Regions from separate parts of the Paenibacillus odorifer genome, predicted to be linked through region 2. Evidence: a T-box and tRNA genes for the amino acid it is inferred to sense, from the RefSeq annotation. Region 2 holds a T-box; the other holds one or more tRNA genes.
The links. A T-box is a leader RNA that pairs with one kind of tRNA and senses whether it is charged. The one in region 2 lies ahead of tyrS (tyrosine--tRNA ligase), so its partner is inferred to be a tRNA-Tyr.
Positions count from the first base shown of each region.

Region 1: it encodes a tRNA-Tyr, which carries the amino acid that the T-box ahead of tyrS (tyrosine--tRNA ligase) is inferred to sense. The anticodon was not compared.

Region 1 is NZ_CP009428.1:5,910,416-5,922,482, forward strand. It holds gene PODO_RS25690 (ABC transporter ATP-binding protein) at 1-891, opposite strand, end outside; gene PODO_RS25695 (BMP family ABC transporter substrate-binding protein) at 1,009-2,148, opposite strand; gene PODO_RS25700 (AraC family transcriptional regulator) at 2,478-3,233, shown strand; tRNA gene PODO_RS25705 (tRNA-Leu) at 3,371-3,449, opposite strand; tRNA gene PODO_RS25710 (tRNA-Cys) at 3,464-3,537, opposite strand; tRNA gene PODO_RS25715 (tRNA-Gly) at 3,548-3,622, opposite strand; tRNA gene PODO_RS25720 (tRNA-Gln) at 3,629-3,703, opposite strand; tRNA gene PODO_RS25725 (tRNA-His) at 3,723-3,798, opposite strand; tRNA gene PODO_RS25730 (tRNA-His) at 3,842-3,917, opposite strand; tRNA gene PODO_RS25735 (tRNA-Trp) at 3,941-4,014, opposite strand; tRNA gene PODO_RS25740 (tRNA-Tyr) at 4,021-4,106, opposite strand; tRNA gene PODO_RS25745 (tRNA-Thr) at 4,112-4,187, opposite strand; tRNA gene PODO_RS25750 (tRNA-Phe) at 4,216-4,291, opposite strand; tRNA gene PODO_RS25755 (tRNA-Asp) at 4,302-4,379, opposite strand; tRNA gene PODO_RS25760 (tRNA-Met) at 4,405-4,481, opposite strand; tRNA gene PODO_RS25765 (tRNA-Val) at 4,499-4,574, opposite strand; tRNA gene PODO_RS25770 (tRNA-Glu) at 4,630-4,704, opposite strand; tRNA gene PODO_RS25775 (tRNA-Ser) at 4,723-4,815, opposite strand; tRNA gene PODO_RS25780 (tRNA-Asn) at 4,819-4,894, opposite strand; rRNA gene PODO_RS25785 (23S ribosomal RNA) at 4,956-7,882, opposite strand; rRNA gene PODO_RS25790 (16S ribosomal RNA) at 8,115-9,672, opposite strand; gene PODO_RS25795 (nucleotidyltransferase-like protein) at 10,099-10,977, opposite strand; gene PODO_RS25800 (DUF2614 family zinc ribbon-containing protein) at 11,105-11,470, shown strand; gene PODO_RS25805 (glycosyl hydrolase family 18 protein) at 11,588-12,067, opposite strand, start outside.
Region 2 is NZ_CP009428.1:3,955,885-3,967,951, reverse strand. It holds gene PODO_RS17210 (LLM class flavin-dependent oxidoreductase) at 1-890, shown strand, start outside; gene PODO_RS17205 (Crp/Fnr family transcriptional regulator) at 973-1,656, shown strand; gene PODO_RS17200 (DNA alkylation repair protein) at 1,765-2,577, shown strand; gene PODO_RS17195 (acetamidase/formamidase family protein) at 2,818-4,368, shown strand; gene PODO_RS17190 (Lrp/AsnC family transcriptional regulator) at 4,447-4,893, opposite strand; T-box leader at 5,046-5,276, shown strand; gene tyrS (tyrosine--tRNA ligase) at 5,463-6,722, shown strand; gene PODO_RS17180 (hypothetical protein) at 6,928-7,215, shown strand; gene PODO_RS17175 (anaerobic sulfatase maturase) at 7,440-8,684, shown strand; gene PODO_RS17170 (ROK family protein) at 8,748-9,947, opposite strand; gene PODO_RS17165 (chromate transporter) at 10,146-10,796, shown strand; gene PODO_RS17160 (chromate transporter) at 10,808-11,341, shown strand; gene PODO_RS17155 (formylglycine-generating enzyme family protein) at 11,377-12,067, shown strand, end outside.

The DNA of each region.
Region 1 (12,067 bases), 2.0 Mb from region 2:
CCCGTTGCCTTCTACACCAGCAATCCCAACGATCTGCCCACCACGTACCGCAAAATTGATATCCGACAATAATGCTTTGCCATCTGCATCATTCACACTGAGTCCCTGCACCGTTAGTACTGGCTCACTAACAGCCAGAATCTCTTTGTCATATTTCAGCACGACGTCTCTGCCGACCATTAGTCGCGAGATTTCCTGTTCTGTCACATCCTGTGTTTGAAAAACACCTTCACTACGGCCGCTGCGCATAATCGTAATTCTGTCGCAAATCGCTTTGACTTCCTTTAATTTGTGCGAAATAAAAACTATCGTATGACCCTGTTCCCTTAATTGCTTAAGCTCGCGGAACAATTCCTCTGTTTCCTGTGGAGTCAACACCGCAGTCGGCTCATCAAGCACCAGAATTTTCGCACCACGCAGCAGCGCCTTAAGAATCTCAACCTTTTGCTTCATCCCAACTGTAAGATCCTCTACTTTTGCTTTAGGATCCACGGCCAGATTGTATTTCCTTGCGGTCTCTTCCGTCATGCGCACAGCCTCGGCATAATTAATGCCAACTCCTCTGCGCGGCTCCATACCCAGCACCATATTCTCTGCCACCGTAAAAGAAGGTACCAACATGAAATGCTGATGGACCATGCCGATGCCTCTATCAATGGCGTCCTGAGCGGATTGCAGCTTTACTTTTTCACCCTTGATATAGATCTCGCCTTCACTTGGCTCTTCCATGCCGAACATAATCTTCATTAAAGTCGATTTACCAGCACCGTTCTCACCTGCAATCGCATGTATTTCTCCCTCACGTAAAGAAAAATGCACGTCTTTATTTGCAACGACGCCATTGGGATATACCTTGGTAATTCCCCGCATTTCCAGCAGAGCTTTGTACATAGGTCTCAACGCCTTTCAACTTGGAGGTCTGCAAAAATATACAGCTGGAATTCCCCTGACTAGAAGAATCTCCAACTGTAGGTTTAACTCTATAGAGCTGATCTTAAGATTTAAAGCTTAAGGCTTAACTGCGTTACGAATAGCTTCTACCTCTGCGGTTTCCATCCCCATCGCATTATCCACTTTAATTTCTTTATTGATCAGCTTTTGCTTCACTTCTTCAACCTTGGCCTGAAGATCAGCCGGGAATACATTTTTATAAATATCATTCTCAGCAATACCTACACCATCATCTACAAAGCTCAACACATCACGTTTGCCCATTTCTAGCGTTCCCTCTTGCAATCTCTTCACTGCACCTAGAATAGCCGTATCAATCTTTTTAATAGATGAAGTAACGATTAGATTTGCTTTTTCACTATCCGTATCGTTAATCAACATTGCCTGATCGGAGTCTACACCGATTGCATATTTTTTCTTTTCTTTAGCTGCGTCAAAGATCCCAAGACCTGTACCCCCAGCCACGTTAAAAATAACATCCACGCCGGAGTTATATTGAATTAGAGACAGCTCCTTACCTTTTGCCGGGTTAACAAAATCACCAGCGTACGACACAGCCACTTTTACATCAGGATCAACATACTGAGCACCTTGAATGTAACCGACCAAGAAAGCATTAATCCCCGGAATATCCATACCGCCCACAAACCCAATCACATTCTCAGGGGTAGCATTCGGCATATCCGATTGTGTAGCTAATGCTGCTACGGCACCTGCCAAGAAAGATACTTCATTTGTCGCATAAGACATGTTGTACATGTTATCTGGTGCTTCATCGATGTCGGTATCATAATTAATGAATTTTTTGTCTGGATACAATTCTGCCGTTGCATTAAACATCTCAGTAATTTCAGAACCGCCAGAAATAATTACATCCCAATCCTCGGAAGCGATATCGTTAAATGTTGGCTCCCATTTCGTTTTATCAACGCCCATTTCAACAACCTTTGTTACTGCACCTAGTTCATCCTTAACCTTTTGCAAGCCGTTATTAGCGGAATCAAAAAATGATTTATCCCCAAGTGTCCCCGGAATCAGCAATACAACCTTGAGTTTATCCCCTGAACCTGTTTCTCCACCCTCAGCAGCGTTTGATCCAGTATTCGCAGAAGAACCGTTATTGGACGTGTTATTCCCACATGCTGTGACCAGAACCATCACCATTAATAACAACAAAGAAAGAACTTTTTTATTCATTACTCTATTCCACCCCTAATTTTAGTTGGTTAGTAATCCGGCAGAATCCCCATCTTCACCCATTGTATAATTCACGGTTCAAATGGAAATTCTCTTTTTTCCAAATAAAGTATCATTAAAAGTAATAAATTTAACGTTTAGGCTCAAAAATAGCAATAAAAATACCATTATTATTAATAATCCGCTTTATTTCCGAACGAGATGGCCAGTCAGGTTGCGAACTTTCGGATTTATTGATACGATCATAACAAATATTATTAAAAATAATTATATGATTTCGGTCATAGTTTTGTACGATTCGGCTAAAACATAAGTATTGGAGGATCATCATGGATCGTGTTCTATATATTGTAAGTGCCACACATGAGCTAAATACTTATATCCCTCCACACCAGCATGAATGCTACGAACTGGTCTATTATTTACAGGGGGTAGGGACAACCAATGTTGGCCCACGAAGTTACCATTTTCGCTCCTCTTCTTTCGCGCTTGTGCCACCCAATCATAAACATGACGAGCACCACCGTGAGGATGCAAATGTATTATTTGTAGGCTTCCACTCGGAACACCCTAATATGAGTAATCTGCTCGGCGTATATGAAGATGATAAAGATCAGACCGTTCTTCAAATCCTGCTGCGAATGAAAGCAGAGTTTACACGCAAGCAAGACGGATTCTCTGAGCTTCTAAACCTACAAATGAGCGAGATTACCGTCCATCTTATGAGGCTTCTTAGTGCCTCTGGATATCAATCCCCATCAGAAGATCGAGTACAATATGTCCTTAATTATATGAATGAGCATTATCGCCATAAATTGTCCGTCGAAACACTATCAGAAATGTCCGGATATAGCTACGATCGTTTTCGCCATCTATTTAAAGAACGTTTCGGGTCTTCACCCCTGCGGTATTTGCTGTTAAAACGCCTGGATTATGCAAAATCTCTATTACGTCATACTCAGATGCAAATCTCTGAAGTATCTGCTGCTGCAGGTTTTGTGAACGATGCCCAATTCTGCAATATGTTTAAACGAGAAATAGGTCATACCCCGCGAGCATTCCGCATTAATAATCAATCAGGTTAATCACTAATCAGATTAAAAAAAGCCGTTGAAATAGAGAAACTCCTCTATTCAACGGCTTAATCCTGTAAAACTAAGAACATAAAGAAAAAAGGTTAGTAAGATTGCTTATAAAAGCATTCTTACTAACCTTTTTAAGATACCGGCGAGAGGACTCGAACCTCCACGGTTTCCCACTCGATTTTGAGTCGAGCGCGTCTGCCATTCCGCCACGCCGGCACATATGAACTAAATGGAGGCGCCACCCAGATTTGAACTGGGGATAAAGCTTTTGCAGAGCTTTGCCTTACCACTTGGCTATGGCGCCATGTAAATTTTGGAGCGGACGACGGGAATCGAACCCGCGACCCTCGCCTTGGCAAGGCGATGCTCTACCGCTGAGCCACGTCCGCATAAAATGGCTGGGGATATAGGATTCGAACCTATGAGTGACGGAGTCAAAGTCCGTTGCCTTACCGCTTGGCTAATCCCCAATAACATTTTAAAGTAAAATGGGGCGACTGATGGGTCTCGAACCCACGAATGCCGGAACCACAATCCGGTGCGTTAACCCCTTCGCCACAGTCGCCATATTAAGTTGATATTGTTGCCATTATTCATTTTAAAGAAAATGGGGCGGCCGATGGGTCTCGAACCCACGAATGCCGGAACCACAATCCGGTGCGTTAACCCCTTCGCCACGGCCGCCATATTAAACTTTAGAAAGAACTTGGCAGGGGCAGCAGGAATTGAACCCACACCAACGGTTTTGGAGACCGTTGTTCTACCTTTAAACTATGCCCCTAAAAACTGGTGGAGGATGATGGATTCGAACCACCGAACACTTACGTGAGCAGATTTACAGTCTGATGCGTTTGGCCACTTCGCTAATCCTCCAAGGATGGTGCCGGCGAGAGGACTTGAACCCCCAACCTACTGATTACAAGTCAGTTGCTCTACCAATTGAGCTACACCGGCATGGCACTCATTCTTTTGTGATGATAAATGGTGGCTCGGGACGGAATCGAACCGCCGACACGAGGATTTTCAGTCCTCTGCTCTACCGACTGAGCTACCGAGCCATGATGAAAATGGCGGAACCGACGGGATTCGAACCCGCGATCTCCTGCGTGACAGGCAGGCATGTTAGGCCAACTACACCACGGTTCCAAAAGATATAATTGCTTAAGTTAATTGGTTGCGGGGGCAGGATTTGAACCTGCGGCCTTCGGGTTATGAGCCCGACGAGCTACCGGGCTGCTCCACCCCGCGTCAGTAAAAATATGTTATGGTGGAGGCTGAGGGGATCGAACCCCCGACCCTCTGCTTGTAAGGCAGATGCTCTCCCAGCTGAGCTAAGCCTCCATAAACAACAATTGTTATTGTACCAAAGTCCACTAGGATAAATCAAGTGAAAATTTGGTGACCCGTATGGGATTCGAACCCATGTTACCTCCGTGAAAGGGAGGTGTCTTAACCCCTTGACCAACGGGCCATACTAATTAAAAATTTGTGGCGGAGAGAGAGGGATTCGAACCCTCGAGACGCTTGTGGCGCCTACACGATTTCCAATCGTGCTCCTTCGGCCAAACTCGGACACCTCTCCATATGGCTCCCCGAACAGGACTCGAACCTGTGACAACTCGATTAACAGTCGAGTGCTCTACCAACTGAGCTATCAGGGAATATTCATACCAGGCTTAATCGCCTGAAAACTGAATCCGAAACGAATTTGCATTCTAAGTATAGGATAAGCCCTCGACCGATTAGTATTGGTCAGCTCCATGCATTGCTGCACTTCCACCTCCAACCTATCTACCTCGTCGTCTTCAAGGGGTCTTACTAATTGGGAAATCTCATCTTGAGGGGGGCTTCACGCTTAGATGCTTTCAGCGCTTATCCCGTCCGTACGTAGCTACCCAGCCATGCTCCTGGCGGAACAACTGGTGCACCAGCGGTACGTCCATCCCGGTCCTCTCGTACTAAGGACAGCTCCTCTCAAATTTCCTGCGCCCACGACAGATAGGGACCGAACTGTCTCACGACGTTCTGAACCCAGCTCGCGTACCGCTTTAATGGGCGAACAGCCCAACCCTTGGGACCTACTTCAGCCCCAGGATGCGATGAGCCGACATCGAGGTGCCAAACCTCCCCGTCGATGTGGACTCTTGGGGGAGATAAGCCTGTTATCCCCAGGGTAGCTTTTATCCGTTGAGCGATGGCCCTTCCATGCGGTACCACCGGATCACTAAGTCCGACTTTCGTCCCTGCTCGACTTGTAGGTCTCGCAGTCAAGCTCCCTTATGCCTTTGCACTCTGCGAATGATTTCCAACCATTCTGAGGGAACCTTGGAACGCCTCCGTTACTCTTTAGGAGGCGACCGCCCCAGTCAAACTGCCCGCCTGACACGGTCCCCGTACCCGGTAAGGGTACTAGGTTAGAACCTAGATACGATCAGGGTGGTATCCCAACGGCGCCTCCACCGAAGCTTGCGCTCCGATTTCTACGGCTCCCACCTATCCTGTACAGATCGTACCCAAATTCAATATCAAGCTGCAGTAAAGCTCCATGGGGTCTTTCCGTCTTGTCGCGGGTAACCTGCATCTTCACAGGTATTAAAATTTCACCGGATCTCTCGTTGAGACAGCGCCCAAGTCGTTACGCCATTCGTGCGGGTCAGAATTTACCTGACAAGGAATTTCGCTACCTTAGGACCGTTATAGTTACGGCCGCCGTTTACTGGGGCTTCGGTTCATAGCTTCGGGTTACCCCTAACCACTCCCCTTAACCTTCCAGCACCGGGCAGGCGTCAGCCCGTATACTTCGCCTTGCGGCTTCGCACAGACCTGTGTTTTTGCTAAACAGTCGCTTGGGCCTTTTCACTGCGGCCCCCTCGTGCTATTCACACTACCGGGGCACCCCTTCTCCCGAAGTTACGGGGTCATTTTGCCGAGTTCCTTAACGAGAGTTCTTCCGCGCGCCTTAGAATTCTCTTCTCGCCTACCTGTGTCGGTTTGCGGTACGGGCACCTTCTCCTGGCTAGAGGCTTTTCTTGGCAGTGTGAGATCATGACCTTCGCTACTATAATTTTCGCTCCCCATCACAGCCTAGCCTTAATGATGTGCGGATTTGCCTACACATCAGCCTCACTGCTTAGACGGACATCCATCAGTCCGCGTCACTACCCTCCTGCGTCACCCCATCGCTCATAGCGGATTACGGTGGTACAGTAATTTCAAACTGTTGTCCTTCGACTACGCCTTTCGGCCTCGCCTTAGGTCCCGACTTACCCTGAGCGGACGAGCCTTCCTCAGGAAACCTTGGGCTTTCGGCGGATCAGATTCTCACTGATCTTTTCGTTACTCATACCGGCATTCTCACTTGTGTAGTGTCCAGCGCTCTTTTCAGTACACCTTCAACCCCTACACAACGCTCCCCTACCCCAGATACATACGTATCTAGCCATAGCTTCGGTGGTGTGTTTAGCCCCGTTACATTTTCGGCGCAGAGTCACTCGACCAGTGAGCTATTACGCACTCTTTCAATGGTGGCTGCTTCTAAGCCAACATCCTGGTTGTCTGTGCAACTCCACATCCTTTCCCACTTAACACACACTTGGGGACCTTAGCTGATGGTCTGGGCTGTTTCCCTTTTGACAATGGATCTTAGCACTCACTGTCTGACTCCCGGCAATAAGTATATGGCATTCGGAGTTTGACTGAGCTTGGTAATCCTTGCGGACCCCGCACCCAATCAGTGCTCTACCTCCACTACTCTTATACCGAGGCTAGCCCTAAAGCTATTTCGGGGAGAACCAGCTATCTCCGAGTTCGATTGGAATTTCTCCGCTACCCCCACCTCATCCCCGCACTTTTCAACGTACGTGGGTTCGGGCCTCCAGTGCGTGTTACCGCACCTTCACCCTGGACAGGGGTAGATCACACGGTTTCGGGTCTACGTCCACATACTCATTCGCCCTATTCAGACTCGCTTTCGCTGCGGCTCCACCTTCTCGGCTTAACCTTGCATGTTAAACGTAACTCGCCGGTTCATTCTACAAAAGGCACGCCATCACCCATAGATCGGGCTCTGACTTTTTGTAAGCACACGGTTTCAGGTTCTATTTCACTCCCCTTCCGGGGTGCTTTTCACCTTTCCCTCACGGTACTGTTTCACTATCGGTCGCCAGGTAGTATTTAGCCTTAGCAGATGGTCCTGCTGGATTCATACGGGGTTTCACGTGCCCCGCACTACTCGGGATCCGTCTCGGAGAGAACACAGTTTAGGTTACAGGGCTTTTACCTCTATCGCGGGCCTTTCCAGACCTCTTCACCTACCATATTCCTTTGTAACTCCATGTGAGACGTCCCACAACCCCCAAGAGCAAGCTCTTAGGTTTAGGCTGTTCCGCGTTCGCTCGCCGCTACTGACGGAATCACTATTGTTTTCTCTTCCTCAGGGTACTTAGATGTTTCAGTTCCCCTGGTCTGCCTCTACACACCCTATGTATTCAGGTATGAGTAACTGCGAATTACCACAGCTGGGTTTCCCCATTCGGACACCCCCGGATCAAAGCTTGCTTACAGCTCCCCGAGGCAGTTTCGTTGTTCGCCACGTCCTTCGTCGGCTCCTGGCGCCTAGGCATCCTCCGTGTGCTCTTATTAGCTTAACCTTGATTTTTCCGAAGAAAAATCTCACTAATAACATTTACTTGTTTACACAAGTTGCTAAAAGATGTTCTAAAACGCAAATTCGTTTCGGTATCCAGTTTTCAAGGATCAAGTCTTACTTGAGAGCTTAAACTCTCAAAACTGAGCAACGAGTGAGTAACAGGCCTAAACCTGAGTTTTGGAAGCTTAGCTTCCGATTTGAATGTCCTCATTGCAGAGAACGATTCTCCATAGAAAGGAGGTGATCCAGCCGCACCTTCCGATACGGCTACCTTGTTACGACTTCACCCCAATCATCTACCCCACCTTCGGCGGCTGGCTCCCTTGCGGGTTACCCCACCGACTTCGGGTGTTGTAAACTCTCGTGGTGTGACGGGCGGTGTGTACAAGACCCGGGAACGTATTCACCGCGGCATGCTGATCCGCGATTACTAGCAATTCCGACTTCATGCAGGCGAGTTGCAGCCTGCAATCCGAACTGAGACCGGCTTTGATGGGATTGGCTCCACCTCGCGGCTTCGCTTCCCGTTGTACCGGCCATTGTAGTACGTGTGTAGCCCAGGTCATAAGGGGCATGATGATTTGACGTCATCCCCACCTTCCTCCGGTTTGTCACCGGCAGTCACTCTAGAGTGCCCAGCATTACCTGCTGGCAACTAAAGTTAAGGGTTGCGCTCGTTGCGGGACTTAACCCAACATCTCACGACACGAGCTGACGACAACCATGCACCACCTGTCTCCTCTGTCCCGAAGGCCGCTGCTATCTCTAGCAGATTCAGAGGGATGTCAAGACCTGGTAAGGTTCTTCGCGTTGCTTCGAATTAAACCACATACTCCACTGCTTGTGCGGGTCCCCGTCAATTCCTTTGAGTTTCAGTCTTGCGACCGTACTCCCCAGGCGGAGTGCTTACTGTGTTAACTTCGGCACCAAGGGTATCGAAACCCCTAACACCTAGCACTCATCGTTTACGGCGTGGACTACCAGGGTATCTAATCCTGTTTGCTCCCCACGCTTTCGCGCCTCAGCGTCAGTTACAGCCCAGAAAGTCGCCTTCGCCACTGGTGTTCCTCCACATATCTACGCATTTCACCGCTACACGTGGAATTCCACTTTCCTCTTCTGTACTCAAGCCACCCAGTTTCCAGTGCGACCTCAGGTTGAGCCCAAGGTTTAAACACCAGACTTAAATAGCCGCCTGCGCGCGCTTTACGCCCAATAATTCCGGACAACGCTTGCCCCCTACGTATTACCGCGGCTGCTGGCACGTAGTTAGCCGGGGCTTTCTTCTCAGGTACCGTCACTCCGATAGCAGTTACTCTACCGGACGTTCTTCCCTGGCAACAGAGCTTTACGATCCGAAAACCTTCATCACTCACGCGGCGTTGCTCCGTCAGGCTTTCGCCCATTGCGGAAGATTCCCTACTGCTGCCTCCCGTAGGAGTCTGGGCCGTGTCTCAGTCCCAGTGTGGCCGTTCACCCTCTCAGGTCGGCTACGCATCGTCGCCTTGGTGGGCCGTTACCCCACCAACTAGCTAATGCGCCGCAGGCCCATCCCTCAGTGACAGATTGCTCCGTCTTTCATTCTTCTCTCAGGAGAAAAAAGAAATTATCCGGTATTAGCTACCGTTTCCGGTAGTTATCCCAGTCTGAAGGGCAGGTTGCCTACGTGTTACTCACCCGTCCGCCGCTAAGTTATTTTGAAAGCAAGCTTTCAAAATAACTCCGCTCGACTTGCATGTATTAGGCACGCCGCCAGCGTTCGTCCTGAGCCAGGATCAAACTCTCCAATTAGTATTGAAAAGAGCGATATGCTCATTTTGAAACATCTGACGAGAAAATTAATTCTCTAATTTTGGATTTCACTTACGTGATTTCCTACTCACTCGTTGTTCAGTTTTCAAAGATCAAGCCGTTTATTTCGTCGATGTGTTGTTCAGCAGCGACCTTTATAATATATCACAGCACCCTCGTTTTAGTCAACCTTTTTTTTAATTTCTTTTTTCGGTTGTCTTTCGAATGTTTTCGAAAGCACATCTCTGTGTCAGAGGGACGAGTTATAATTTAACACATGAACAAGGAAAGAGTCAACCATTAATTTTCCTGAATAAATATGAGCGTTTCATATTAGTAAACAAATAAAAAAGAGAGTGCTCAGCCTCTCCCTATCCTTGCTCATCTCTCTATAATTAAACATCTTCTACTGTATCTAATTCATCTCTATAATGTATAGCGGATCGCATGCCCTTCTCCCTCGTGAACATCAGCCCAAGATGTAATCTCTCGGATTAGCGAACGAGAAACCAGCTTTCGTAAAACAAGGGGTAGTTCAGACTCTAATTGACTCAGACCTGAATGCTGCAGTAATTCTTTAATGCTCCATGCTTCCTTACGGCTATTCAAAATATTAAAGAGCAATAGACAACAGTCCGTCATTTTGGACATAATCCCAAATTCACATGCAAGAAGCACAAGCTCCACACGTTGCTCTAAGGTCTCAGTACTGACCGTTAACTCCTCATAAAGTTTATGAACAGAGGTATTCATGCTTTTAACCTGTTCCCAAATAGCTGGCTCGGGGAAAGCACCCACTTCACTCACTTCTATTCTTGCCCAATGATATAAGGCTATCAATACACAGTTGTAAGCATCCATAATAAAGCCAGCCTCTATATAGCGCTTGGATTTCACATACATATGCAAAAAGCGGGCAAACTCCATAAATGCGACCCGTTCCTTGATCGGTCCTTCAAATTGCAATATCTCGCTGCGCATTTCCTCGAGTATTCCCTTGGGGTCCCAGATCACTTCCCCCCTCATCAAACTGATAAGAAGTTCGTTATTATCCCCTGCCATAACAGCCTGCTCCAAAGCAAATAGGCCGATATGGACTGACTGGGTCCGTTGGTCACCGGCAATGGTATGGCGAACAATATGCTCTCTATCCTGTTCTTCATGCAATACTAACACTATCATATCAAAATCTTGAAGAAGTGCGCTTTGAAACGGAATATCCCCATTCTGCCGCAAAACGACCGCTCCTAAAACATTCTCATCAAACGTTTCTCCACTCAACAAAGTTACATTGGACAGTTCCATGCTTCCCTCCATTAAATTTGGCGATTTTGCGTCCAGTCAGTTATAATTCAGTTATAATTATTATTCTACATATGAAAGACAGTTCCTTCTGGACAACCCAACTATATTTAGTTAGGAGCAAACACTCATGAAGTTTAAAACGGCTAAGATCAACGCTTTTCGCACATGGGGATTACTGCTCACAATGCTCGGAATGGGACTTATGGTTTTGGGTACAGCGGGCATCGTGTTTTGGGGCTCAACTGGAAAAGTATTCGCTGGAATCGGTCTTGTAATCGGTTTAATCTCAATGATGGCAAGTCTTGCAATCTATTTCTGGGCTGGGATGCTGTCAACTAGCGCAGTCCAACTGGAATGCCCTGAATGTCACAAGCTGACCAAAATGCTGGGCAAAACAGACCGCTGTATGTTCTGCCATACCATCCTTACTATGGATCCAGCTGAGGCCAATATTACTGCGGAACAACTTAAGAGTCAGCAGCTTAATCAATAAAACACATCTTACAGAAGCTTATTACTAGCGATTTATAATGCAATCAAACATTTGCTTAATACAACAAAGGGGCCCCCGTATTGGGAGCCCCTTTGTTTATTATGAATGAAATAATAATTACTTATGAATTCCTTGTAATGCCTCCCATGCAGACAGATTACTAAAGCTGCGATTCCATGAACCGATGCCACCAAGCCCTAAAGACTTAGCAAGCTCAACTCTAGCTTTTAAGGAAACTTTGTCTTCGATCCATATTTTTTTAAGAGCGCCATCTTCCTTATACTCAACGTAATTCTGCCCAGCTGCCTTATCAAAGGTTGGGGTTAGCTTCTTCTCTTTAATAATTTTTTCAACGGCATTCATACTAACCGATTTAGAGCTTACTTTGGTCTTGCCATCTACCTGGGCCTCAGTCCAGATTCTAGTATACAGTGGAATCCCCAGAATCAGCTTCTCAGGCGGTACATCGTCTTCCTCTATGATCCGGCTTAACGAGCTTTCTACCCACGGTAGAGACGCAACAGAGCCCGCGATAGGACTAGCCGCCCAGTGCTCGTCATAAGCCATAACAATAAGATAATCAACTACGGAATTAAG
Region 2 (12,067 bases):
CGGCATCTTCACCTGCGGTTGTACTGGCTGCAGCTGCTTCGTTGACTACTAAGATCCGGTTGAGCAGTGCTGTAATGATCCTGTCTTCAGCCGATCCGGTGCGTGTGTTTCAGGACTTTGCAACGCTGGACGGAATTTCGAACGGACGTGCGGAGATTATGATCGGCCGGGGTTCGTTTACAGAGTCTTTTCCTCTATTCGGATATGATCTGAAGGATTATGAAGAACTGTTTAATGAGAAGCTGGAATTGTTATTAGCCATCCAAAAGTCAGAAAAAGTGACCTGGAAAGGCAAACACCGAGCAGCTATAGAAAATTTGGGGATTTATCCGCGTCCGGTTCAAGATCCTTTACCGATTTGGATCGGGAGTGCAGGAAGTCCAGAGTCTGCGATCCGCACAGGATCACTAGGTTTGCCTTTTGTTTTAGCGATTATAGGGAATGTTCTACCGCTGGATTATGCGTCACATGTACAGCTTTACAAAAAAGCAGCAGCTGAAGCCGGGCATGATATTTCAAAATTTCCAATCGCTTCGCATTCACACGGGTTTATAGCGGAGACTAATCAGTTAGCGCTGGAGAAATTTTTCCCTTCAACGCATGCCCGGACCAATGTGCGGGCGAAGGAAAAAGGAACACCTCCGTACCATCGTGCAGATTATGATGCAGCGTGCAGCTTAGATGGCGCCCTTTACGTAGGTGATCCAGAAACTGTTGCTAATAAAATCATTCATCTGCGCAAGCATGTGGGAATTACGCGATTCTTTTTACATGTGCCGCACGGCACGATGCCGCATGAGGATGTTATGCAGGCGATTAGACTGCTGGGCACCGAAGTGGCCCCACGTGTTCGGGAAGAAGTAGCGCGCTGGGAAGCAAGTAATCGGTAATTTAGTAAGCTGCGTCCTTAGGACGTGGCTTTTTTTGTAAGGTATACTGAAGAAATGAATAACGTTTTATACAGGAGGGGCAATGGATAAAATTCATTATTTATCTCAATTCAATTTGCTTCAATCGTTAGGACTGGAAGATCTAATTGAAATGGAAGAATTAACGCGAATAACAGTAGTCCCCAAAAATACATATATCCAAACACCGTCAACCTTTTCTGAAGGACTGTTTTTTGTGAAAAAAGGGAAGGTTCGTTTATACCAATTAAATGCAAACGGTAAGCAATTTACATCGGATATCCTTAATGAAGGCAATGTTTTTGGTGAAATGGGTGTGATTTCTTTTGGAACGAAGGAACATTATATTGAAACGATTGAGGAAAGCCATATCTGCACAATTGATCCTGGAAGGTTTGAAGAATTCATCTCTCACCGGCCTAGGTTTATGATGTCATTATTGCAAGTATTGAGCGACCGCATAAAAAGTATGAGTCAGTTAACTCAAAATCTAGCCATTGGAAATCTGCATGATAAAATATTGTGTGTTCTTTTAAAGCTGGCGGATCAGCATGGGGTTGAGCATAAGGATAATTGTTACAAAATTAATGTTCCTCTATCGCATCAAGAAATCGCTAATTTAATTGGAGCCAGCAGAGAAGCTGTAACAGTGGCATTACAAGAATTGGTGAAAGCGGAAGTTATTCGGACAGGGTTCAGAACTATCTATATCCAGCGAGACAAGATTTTGGAAAGAAATATAACATAGCTATCGAGTTGTAAACGAGATTACAGCTTCATTTTTAGAAACAACGGTATCCTAGCTATGACATGAAGGTGATTTAAGCTTTCAAATCATAGTGAAGGGACGATTTCCATGGAACGCAGGAAGGGCGCTCGGAAGGTTACTGAAATTCCCGTTGAGATTGTAGAACTGCTGAATAAAGGATATTTACAGAGCGTGAATTTAACGGAATGGCTTGCTGTGGATCATCTTATATTGCTGGAAAATGTACTGAATGAGCTAGGTTTTGAACAGGAAGCTAAACCAATTTTACAAAGGCTGAATGCGTTATCGGAAAAGAAAATCATGAAGCTCATCCCGGTGATTTCACGTGAGTGGCAGCTTCTATTTGACTGTAAATCAGAGCTGGAACGTTCCCGACTATTTGCTGTGTTAGCTCATCATAACTCCGATAGTGTTCGCTGCTGGGCTGCTTATATCGTGGGGCAGAATCATCAATGGAGTCTAGTTCAAAAACTAACAGCAATCCGTCCTTTTGCAGCGGATGGTCATTTTGGGGTGCGTGAGATTTCTTGGATGGCTTTGAGGGAATCAGTCATTGCCGAGCTGGAAGCGTCCATTGAATCGTTAAAGGCTTGGGTTCATGACCAGGACGCGAATATTAGGAGATTTGCGGTCGAATTGACGCGCCCACATGGGGTATGGGCAAAGCATATTACAGCGCTCAAAGAAAATCCAGCGATTGCCCTACCGCTATTAGAACCGCTTAACTCTGATCCGGCAAAATACGTTCAGGATTCTGTAAGCAATTGGTTAAATGATGCTAGCAAAATCAATCCGGCATGGGTACAGCAAATTTGTGATGAATGGTTGAACCTATCAGGTACCAAGGAAACAAAGCGGATTGTAACCCGGGCTACAAGAAGTATTACTGATCAAAAATAAAATTAGTGCATCACTTTAGACTGGATAATCAAACGTCAAACACTATGGGCTAATAAGTGTTGGCGTTTTTTTATTATGGAGTTAACTTGGATAATTCAAGAGAAAGACTACTTCCTATTTATTATTTAAACCAAACTTCGTGAAAATATTTATATTGTTAATCCTCAGGTCATCTGTTATACTCAGAAACACCGAATGTTACAAAAACTAACACTAATTAAAGGAATGGAGGATTTTCGTATGAAAAAACAAATAATTCGTAATGTAGGCGTCACGTTATCCATGTTTTTAGTGGTGAATTCGTTATCCAGTGTCATGTATGCTAACACAACGAATGATGCGTATAAGCCAAAAACCCATGTTCTGAAGGCGAATTCGGAGACTGTTCGATGGGGGAATATTGGTAAGGGAGATCCAGCTCTGACTGTACATTCGGGAGACATCGTAACGGTTGAGGCTATTACACATCACTCTGGTGATGATTACGAGCGGATGATTAAAGGAGATGCGGGAGTGGAGGATATTTTCCACTGGATTGAAGGGGAGAAGAACGAAGCGCTCCGCGGGCCAGGCGTACATATTATGACGGGTCCCATCGCAGTAGAAGGTGCTGAACCAGGGGATGTGCTGGAAGTGAAGATTCTGGACATGAAGCTGAGACCTAATGGAAATGAACAATACGCTGGAAAAACATATGGCGTGAATGCCGCGGCGAACTGGGGTTATCTATACGGAGATATGGTGGAGGAGCCGAAAAAGCGTGAGGTAGTAACCATCTATGAGATGGATACGGAGGGTGGAACAGATTATGCAACAGCTGTATATAACTACAAATGGTCTGTGCAAACCGATCCGGATGGTCAAGTGCACCCGACAATTGACTACCCGGGTGTTATCGTTGACCATAAAACGATTGATAAGAATTTCGGTGTGCTAAAAGGTGTGAAAATTCCGGTGCGTCTCCACTTTGGTACAATGGGTGTGGCGCCGAAAGAAGCGGATGTTGTTGACTCCGTTCCACCTTCTTACAACGGCGGTAACGTAGATGATTGGCGGATTACCGAAGGTGCAACGATGTATTATCCTGTATCCGTAGCTGGTGCACTACTGTCGATCGGTGACCCGCATGCCGGTCAAGGCGATTCGGAGATTAACGGTACTGCGATTGAGACATCGGTCACTGGGGATATACAAGTTATTCTTCATAAAAAAACATCGCTTAACAACAAGCTGAAAGGTTTAAACTTCCCATTACTTGAAAATGAGAACGAGTGGGTCGTGCATGGATTCAGCTACGCTAATTATTTGGAGGAGCTGGGGGCTAGTGCTCAGACGGATATCTTTAAAAACTCATCCATCGACAAAGCAATGAAGGATGCCGCTCATAAAACAAAAGATTTTTTAATGGCTGGAATGGAATTGAGCGAAGATGAAGCATACTCTCTGATGTCGGTGTCAGCTGATTTTGGAATTACACAAGTGGTGGATGGAAACTGGGGCGTTCACGCCTTAATTGATAAAGGTCAATTCGGCGATTCCGAGCGCAAGCCCGTGGTTTTACGGAGCAGCTTTGAGAACTTTGGAGCAAAGGTTGGCTGGCAGCCAGCCACTAAGACAGTTACGCTGAGCTACAATGGCAATGTACTGGAGATGAAGGTTGGAGCGACAACGGGAATTTACAACGGAGAGACAGTGAAGCTTGTAGCCCCATTAAGTGTTGTGAATGAGAAGGTTGTGGTCAGCGAATATTTCGTGAACTTTTATAAAGCTAAGCTGGCTAAGACAGAGTAGGACGAAATAGCAATTATTTGATAATTCTAATAAAAATCCAGATGAGAAAAGAACCGTCTTTATAGGCGGTTCTTTTTCTTATATATTTAAGCCGTCTTGATTTTTGTGGCGTTTCAATAAAATTTGGTTTTCTACACGTACCAGTCCATCCAGACAATAGATTGATTCATGCATAAACCGTTCCATCTCTTCAAGATTCTCAACTAAGATGTGAATATGCAGAATACAAGGTCCTGTCATTTCGTATAATACAGCTACACGTTCGTTTTCTTTTAATACGTCGACGATATGATTCAAATGAGCAGGTTCTACTTCAAGTTCCAGGTAGGCGGAGATTTTCTTTCCTAACTTTTCGGCACTGATGACAATCGAGAACTGTTCAATAATCCCTTGATTGACTAGCCGATCAATACGGTCTTTCACCGCGACACTTGATAAACTGACTTCTTTAGCTAGATCAGTATAGGAAATTCTGCTGTTTTGGGCCAGCCGCATCAAAATATGGTTATCGATAGGATCTAGCATGCGGATTCGTTCACCTCTTTTTTCGTAATTGTATCAGAAAAAAAGTGGAAATGCCTAGTAGCGCTTTACAGTAGAAGTGTGTGACGGCATTCTCTGCTGAAGATAGTTGACATAAAAGAATTATTTCACTATACTGGCTGTAATCTTATATACGATATACGTTGAAGGAGCCCAGTAGTAACTTAGTCCCTGTTCCAGAAAGCCGGGGGTTGATGAAACCCGGTACACACTAAGCTTGCGAATTACACTTTGGAGTATCTCGGGTAACACCGAGCGGAATGGCGAACGATATCTCGTCAAGAGTGGTATCAATGGTATGCTTGAGCATAAGCGTTTCATGGGTGCAATCTGGGTGGTAACACGGTTATTCAATCGTCCCTATGTCTACAATAGACAAGGGGACGATTTTTTTGTTTTTAAATATAAGGATTTATAGGGTTCACTTCATCAATGATCCTTATATTTCTCGCTGAAACGGTACCGTCCTAATCAGGAGGGCAAAGCCGTTTCCGCTTGGCGGACTGATGTTTCATTATAGGATAACTACTAATTTTGAGGGGTGTAAGGCAATGAATATTATCGACGAACTAGAATGGCGCGATGCCATCAATCAACAAACAGATGCCGAAGGGCTTAGAGAACTGACCAATCAAAAATCGGTATCCCTGTACTGCGGTGTAGATCCAACTGGTGACAGTATGCATATTGGCCACTTGATTCCGTTCATGGTGCTCAAAAGATTCCAGCTGGCAGGACATCGTCCGGTTATTCTAATTGGTGGGGCTACGGGAACGATCGGTGATCCAAGTGGACGTCAATCCGAGCGCTCTTTGCAAACGCTGGAGCAAGTCCAAGCCAACGTTGATGCACTTACAGCACAAATGAAAAAATTGTTCGTGACTGATGGCGACAATCAAATCCGCATGGTGAACAACTACGATTGGACGCATAAAATCAATGTTATCGAATTTTTGCGTGACTATGGTAAAAACTTCAGTATCAATTCGATGCTTGCCAAGGATGTTGTAGCGAGCAGATTGGACAGCGGAATTTCCTTTACGGAATTCTCCTACCAAATCCTGCAATCCCTGGACTACCTGCACCTGTTCCAGCATGAAGATGTGCAGCTGCAAATCGGTGGTTCTGACCAATGGGGGAACATCACAAGTGGCTTAGATCTGATTCGTAAAAAAGAAGGTTCTGAAGCGGTGGCATTCGGACTTACCATCCCGCTTATGCTGAAAGCCGATGGTACAAAATTCGGTAAAACAGCTGGTGGAGCCATTTGGTTGGATCCGAACAAAACGACAGCTTTTGAATTCTACCAGTTCTGGGCAAATACAGATGACCGTGATGTTGTGAAATACCTGAAGTACTTTACATTCCTCTCTAAAGAGCAAATTGATGCACTAGCAGAAAAGGTGCAAACCGAACCGCATAAACGTGAAGCGCAAATAACACTGGCTGAAGAAATGACCAGATTCGTGCATGGTGAGGAATTGCTGGAGCAGGCTAAACGCATTACTGCCGCTCTGTTCAGTGGAGATATTAAATCTCTGACCGCTGACGAGATCGAGCAAGGCTTCAAGGAAATGCCGACCTACGAAACGACATTGGAGTCCAAAAATATCGTGGAGTGGCTGGTAGATCTAGGAATTGAGCCATCCAAACGTCAAGCGCGTGAAGACATCACCAAAGGCGCAATTTCCATGAACGGTGAAAAAGTTAGCGATGTAGCATTTGAAGTTACAGCCAGCGAAGCCATCGGCGGACGTTTTATCATTATCCGTAAGGGTAAGAAAAACTACAGCCTGGTGAAATTGTCCTAATAATAAGAAGCCTTCCTTATGAATAAGGAAGGTTTTTTGTTGTATTTTAAGTATAGAGGCAGACTATTTGCATATTAAGTGAAATTTGAAAGGTGAAATCGTCAAAATTATGGTAAGCTTAGGATTCGTGTGATTTATGGATTAACATGATATTCTACAACTATAACAGAAAATTAGGAGTGGTAATTTGAGAAGACAAAAACCAATGACCATGGAAGAATTGATGAATGAGTTACAAGGACAGAAAACGTATCAAGAAGATCCCAATCACATCTCTTTCGAGAAATTGTTTAATGAAGCGTTTATGAGTAAGTATTCCAATTACAAAAGTTTCGATGAGTTTGTAACCAAAGGGAACTTTCAAGTAAAGACAGAAGAAGATGTTGCTGACATACCTGATGAACTCTTTGATCGTCATGTTGTTAGGGAGACGAAGTTTGCGGATTGGAAATCCATGTTGGAAACAGCAAATAGAGAATACGTCCGTAATTAATAAGACTTAGTCTCTAACTACCGTTAGTTAGACTCATCCACAAAGAAACTGCACACCCTTATTGCTTTGTTCCAACGGACAATGGGGAGTGCAGCTTTTTTATGCCCAGTTATTCGACCAGCTATGATGTTTTACTCATCGTTGACTTGCAGATCTATGATTTAATTGAACAAATAGGAATTAGGTTCTACAAAGATAGTATTACATAGGAGGGGCAGAATCGTATGACTGCATGTATACAAACCTCTAAGCAGGAGACCCTTCATGTCATGTGGAAAACCGTCTCAGAGGATTGTAATCTAGCCTGTGATTATTGCTATTACAGTACAGCCGGGGGACATCCTCAGCAACCGATCCGGGTGATGGATACGGAGCTTCTGGAGCGGTTTATCGCTCAGTACATGAAAAGATCATCAGGGATAGCGACTTTCTCTTGGCAGGGTGGGGAGCCATTATTGGCCGGACTTTCGTATTTTGAACAAGTGATTTCATTTCAAGCTAAGTACGCTCCGCCTCATACGATGATCAGTAATGCACTGCAGACCAATGGAACGCTTATCCATGAGAAATGGGCGAAATTTTTTAAACGGTATAACTTTTTGGTTGGGATTAGTCTGGATGGCCCAGAGCCTATTCATGATGCTCATCGTGTAACGGGTTCGGGGAAAGGCAGTTATAGTCTAGTTATGCGTGGGATTCGTCATTTACAGAATGAGGGTGTGGAGTATAGTATTCTGACGGTGATTCATGAAGATAACGTGACGAAACCAGAGGAGTTGATGGCATTTTATCTAGAACATACCTTTCCGAATATTCAGTTTATCCCCTGCATGGATTTTGTTTCTCAGAAAAGTGATGTAGCGGGACGTTTCCGAATTACACCTGAACAATACGGAGTCTTTTTATGCCGTACATTTGACCTTTGGTACAACGGTGGGTATCCAGAGCTTCCTATTCGTATTTTTGAGAATATGCTTCTTGTATTCATGCATCGTGAGGCAGAGTTATGCGTTCACAACTCATGTTGCCCGAAGATGATGGTGCTTGAAACGAACGGGGATGCCTACCCTTGCGATTTCTTTATTGATGAAGAGCATAGGTTAGGAAATATCGGCCAAACTGACCTGAAAGCGCTGCTAACCAGCCCAGTATATGATGATTTTTTGTTAATGAAGCCCAATATGAATGAATCATGCTATAAGTGTGAGTACCTTAGCTTTTGCAATGGGGGATGTCCGCGCAACCGGAATTGGCTTGATGTTAATGATCGGACTGAGGTTGATTATTTCTGCCATAGTTACAAAATGTTCTACTCACACGCCTATGAACGCATGTTATTACTGGCGAACCGACTTAGATCGGAGCGGATGCTGGAGTACAGGAAAAGTGCAAAACCACTTCCAGGTCGAAATGATCCATGTCTCTGCGGAAGCGGGAAGAAATTCAAAAATTGCTGTCAGGCATTATAGCTTTGACTAGATAAGGTTGTCCCAACAGTCATGCAAAGGATTGGGAACAACCTTTTTGTTATGCTATAGAACCATATGATTTCTCGCCATTATTGCCGCACCAGTCACCACAGCTTCTTCTTTTAATATACCTAGGGAGAAGTGAGGTTGGTATTCAGGATAACGGTAAGTGTTTCTCTGTGCCACCTCCACCGCTGTTTGGAAAAACAACTCGTGAGAGTGAATGAGCGCACCGCCTAGAATGATGGTCTCTGGATGAAACAGGTTGATAACGTTAGCGAGCCCGATCCCGAAATGGCTGGCAGCTTGGGTAAATAATTCACGCGCATGTGGATTACCGTCTCTAAAGGCTTGTACCAATACATCATAAGTCAGCTTCTCAGGCGCCACTTTATATCTTTGGAGGATCAGATCGTTGTCCATTTTCGCCTCCGAGCGTGCACTTTGTTCTATGGCCTGCACAGATACAAATGCTTCCAGAGCCCCGTAGTTCCCGTCATGATTTAATCGGGGTCCATCTGTCTGGATGATCATTTGACCAATGGCATCTTCCATATCCATTGTGCCATGAACAATACTTCCATGCGACATCATCGCATAGCGGAGTCCTGCTCCAGCATGTACATAAAGCATATGCTGAATGTTTGCGTGACGGATAGACCATCGTTCCCCAAGCAATGCGGAATTGGCACCGTTGTCCAACCAAGCTTTGAACCCCGTCCGTTCCTCCACCAATTTGCAAATCGGAAGATTGTTCCAGCCCGAAGAAGGGAAGTGCAGCGGCTTTAGGATCAAGCCATGTTCCCGATCAAGTGGCCCCACAGCCCCTATTCCTATCCCGATGATTTGACTGTCCACTAACTGATGGTCCCGAAGGAAAGCGCGTATTTGATTACTGATATGATCTATAAATCTTTCAGGTGTGAATGCCTGATCCATTCGCCAGTGAACAATTGATTTTGGGTTCATTTGCATATCAAATAAACCAAGAGAAGAATACACCCTGGAAATCTCTAAACCGATTATATAACCGTAGAAAGGATTGATCTGGTATAAAATAGGTCTTCTGCCTCCGCTAGATTCTCCAAATCCGCTTTCTATCAGCAAGCTTTCTTCGGTCATCTCATCCAATATCCGCGTCATTGTGCTTTTGGTAAGTGAAAATGTCTGTAGAAGATCCAACTTGGAAACAGTGCCTTGTTCGGCGATTCGGTCGTATAGAAGTTTTTTTGGTGATGGAATTTGTGTCGAGCGCTTTTCCACGATATACCTCCAAGCTATATATAGGATGAACTTGTAAGATCGTTTTTTATATAGTTTGTATTTATTAACATGAATATAGTATAACTCATAAACCCTTGGTTGTATTTTACCGTTCAAAAAACTTAATTCCATTTTGGGAAAAAGTGATATAATGAAATTACGACAGATTATAAAAGGGTGGATTCCATGAGAACAACTATGAAAACAAATATGATACCGAATACAGACCTGAGGATAAGTCTACTGTTTCAGTTGTTTTGGGTATTTGTTCGAATTGGTCCAGTAACCTTCGGGGGAGGTTATGCGATGATCCCTATGATCGAACGGGAAATTTCCGCTAAACGAAAATGGCTGGGTGAAGAAGAGATGGATGAAATTCTATCTTTAGCTGGTGCTGCACCTGGGGGTGTAGGTGTAAATGCAGCGGCATTCATTGGTTATCGTCTTGCTGGTGTGAAGGGGGCGATTGCTGCAATCGCAGGGATAACGATTCCAACCTTTATCATTGTTTGTTTGCTTAGCGCCGTATACTCCCAACTGGCCGACCAACCAAAAGTCATTGCCGCTATGAAAGGGATTAATGGTGCAGTTATTGCTTTGATCCTAGTAGCTGCATATCGAATGGCCAAGAACGCTATAATTGACAAGACTACCGCAGTTACGGCGTTAGTTATACCGGTTGTTTTACTGGTTTTCGGAATTAATCCCATTTACGTGATTGCAGTTGGTTTATGTATTGGGTTTGTATATCTGCAAATTAAACAGCTCTTAGGGCTCCAAGTTCGAACGGAGAAGGAGTCCTTGAAAGCTTCTGATGAAGAATCGAATTATCCGGAGTATTACATTTAGGGGGAAGCGATGTGATTTGGAATTTATTTTTCACTTTTATAAAAATAGGTCTTCTGTCTTTTGGAGGAGGGTACGCCATCATTCCGATGATTCAGCATGAAGCCATGGCTGGGGGTTGGTTATCCGAAGGGGAATTTCAAGAGGTAGTTTCCATCGCAGGGATGTCACCTGGTCCTGTTGCGACGAACAGTGCAACCTTAATCGGATATCGTATAGCCGGAATGGAAGGAGCGATTGTGTCAACATTAGGCATGGTTCTGCCCTCATTTTTAATCATCATTGTTATTTCTGTCTTCTTTTATCGGGTGAGGGATAGTCAATGGATTAAAACGTTATTTTATGGTTTGCGGCCAGTGATTACAGGCTTGATTGCCTATGCTGCGATTCGTTTTGGCTTAAATAGCGTGGAACATGCTTTTATTACTTGGCAGACCCTTGGCATGTTGATCATTGTATTCGCTGCACTTTATGGTTTAATGAAATATAAGCTGCATCCGCTCACCATTATCGTTGCTTCTGGCATTCTTGGGGTAGCTTTTTTTTAGACAGAGCCGGGACGATTCCAGATTGGAGGTAAATCATGTCAGAGAATATACGGGCATGTTGTTCAGCTAGTCGAAATCAAGTCGCGAAACAAGAATCTATTGATGTTTGTAAGGAGAACACAACGGTTCAAGGAGTAACAGGGGAAAAAGATTTCTCGGACATGATCCTTATCCCTGGAGGCACTTTTCTTATGGGGACGGATGATAAGGAAGGGTTCCCCGCAGATGGAGAAGGGCCGACTAGGAAGGTTACCTTATCTTCCTTTTTGATGGATGTAACGGCGGTTACGAACAAGCAGTTTGCTGCTTTTATCAAGGAAACAAACTATGTTACAGATGCGGAACGTTTTGGATGGTCTTACGTGTTTCATTCTTTTGTTTCCATGGAGACAGGGAAAAAGGTGACCCAAGTAGCCACTCAAACCCCCTGGTGGTGGGTGGTGGAGGGAGCGGATTGGTGTCATCCTGAAGGTCCGGATTCCCATGTAGATGAACGACTTGATCATCCGGCTATTCACCTATCATGGCATGATGCGGATGCATATTGTCGCTGGGCTGGTAAACGTCTGCCTACGGAAGCGGAGTGGGAGTATGCCGCACGAGGAGGACTGGTTCAGAAACGGTATCCTTGGGGGGATGAATTAAAACCAGGCGGAGAGCATCGCTGTAATATATGGCAGGGAAAGTTTCCCGATAAAAATCATGCCAGCGATGGTTTTGCAGGTA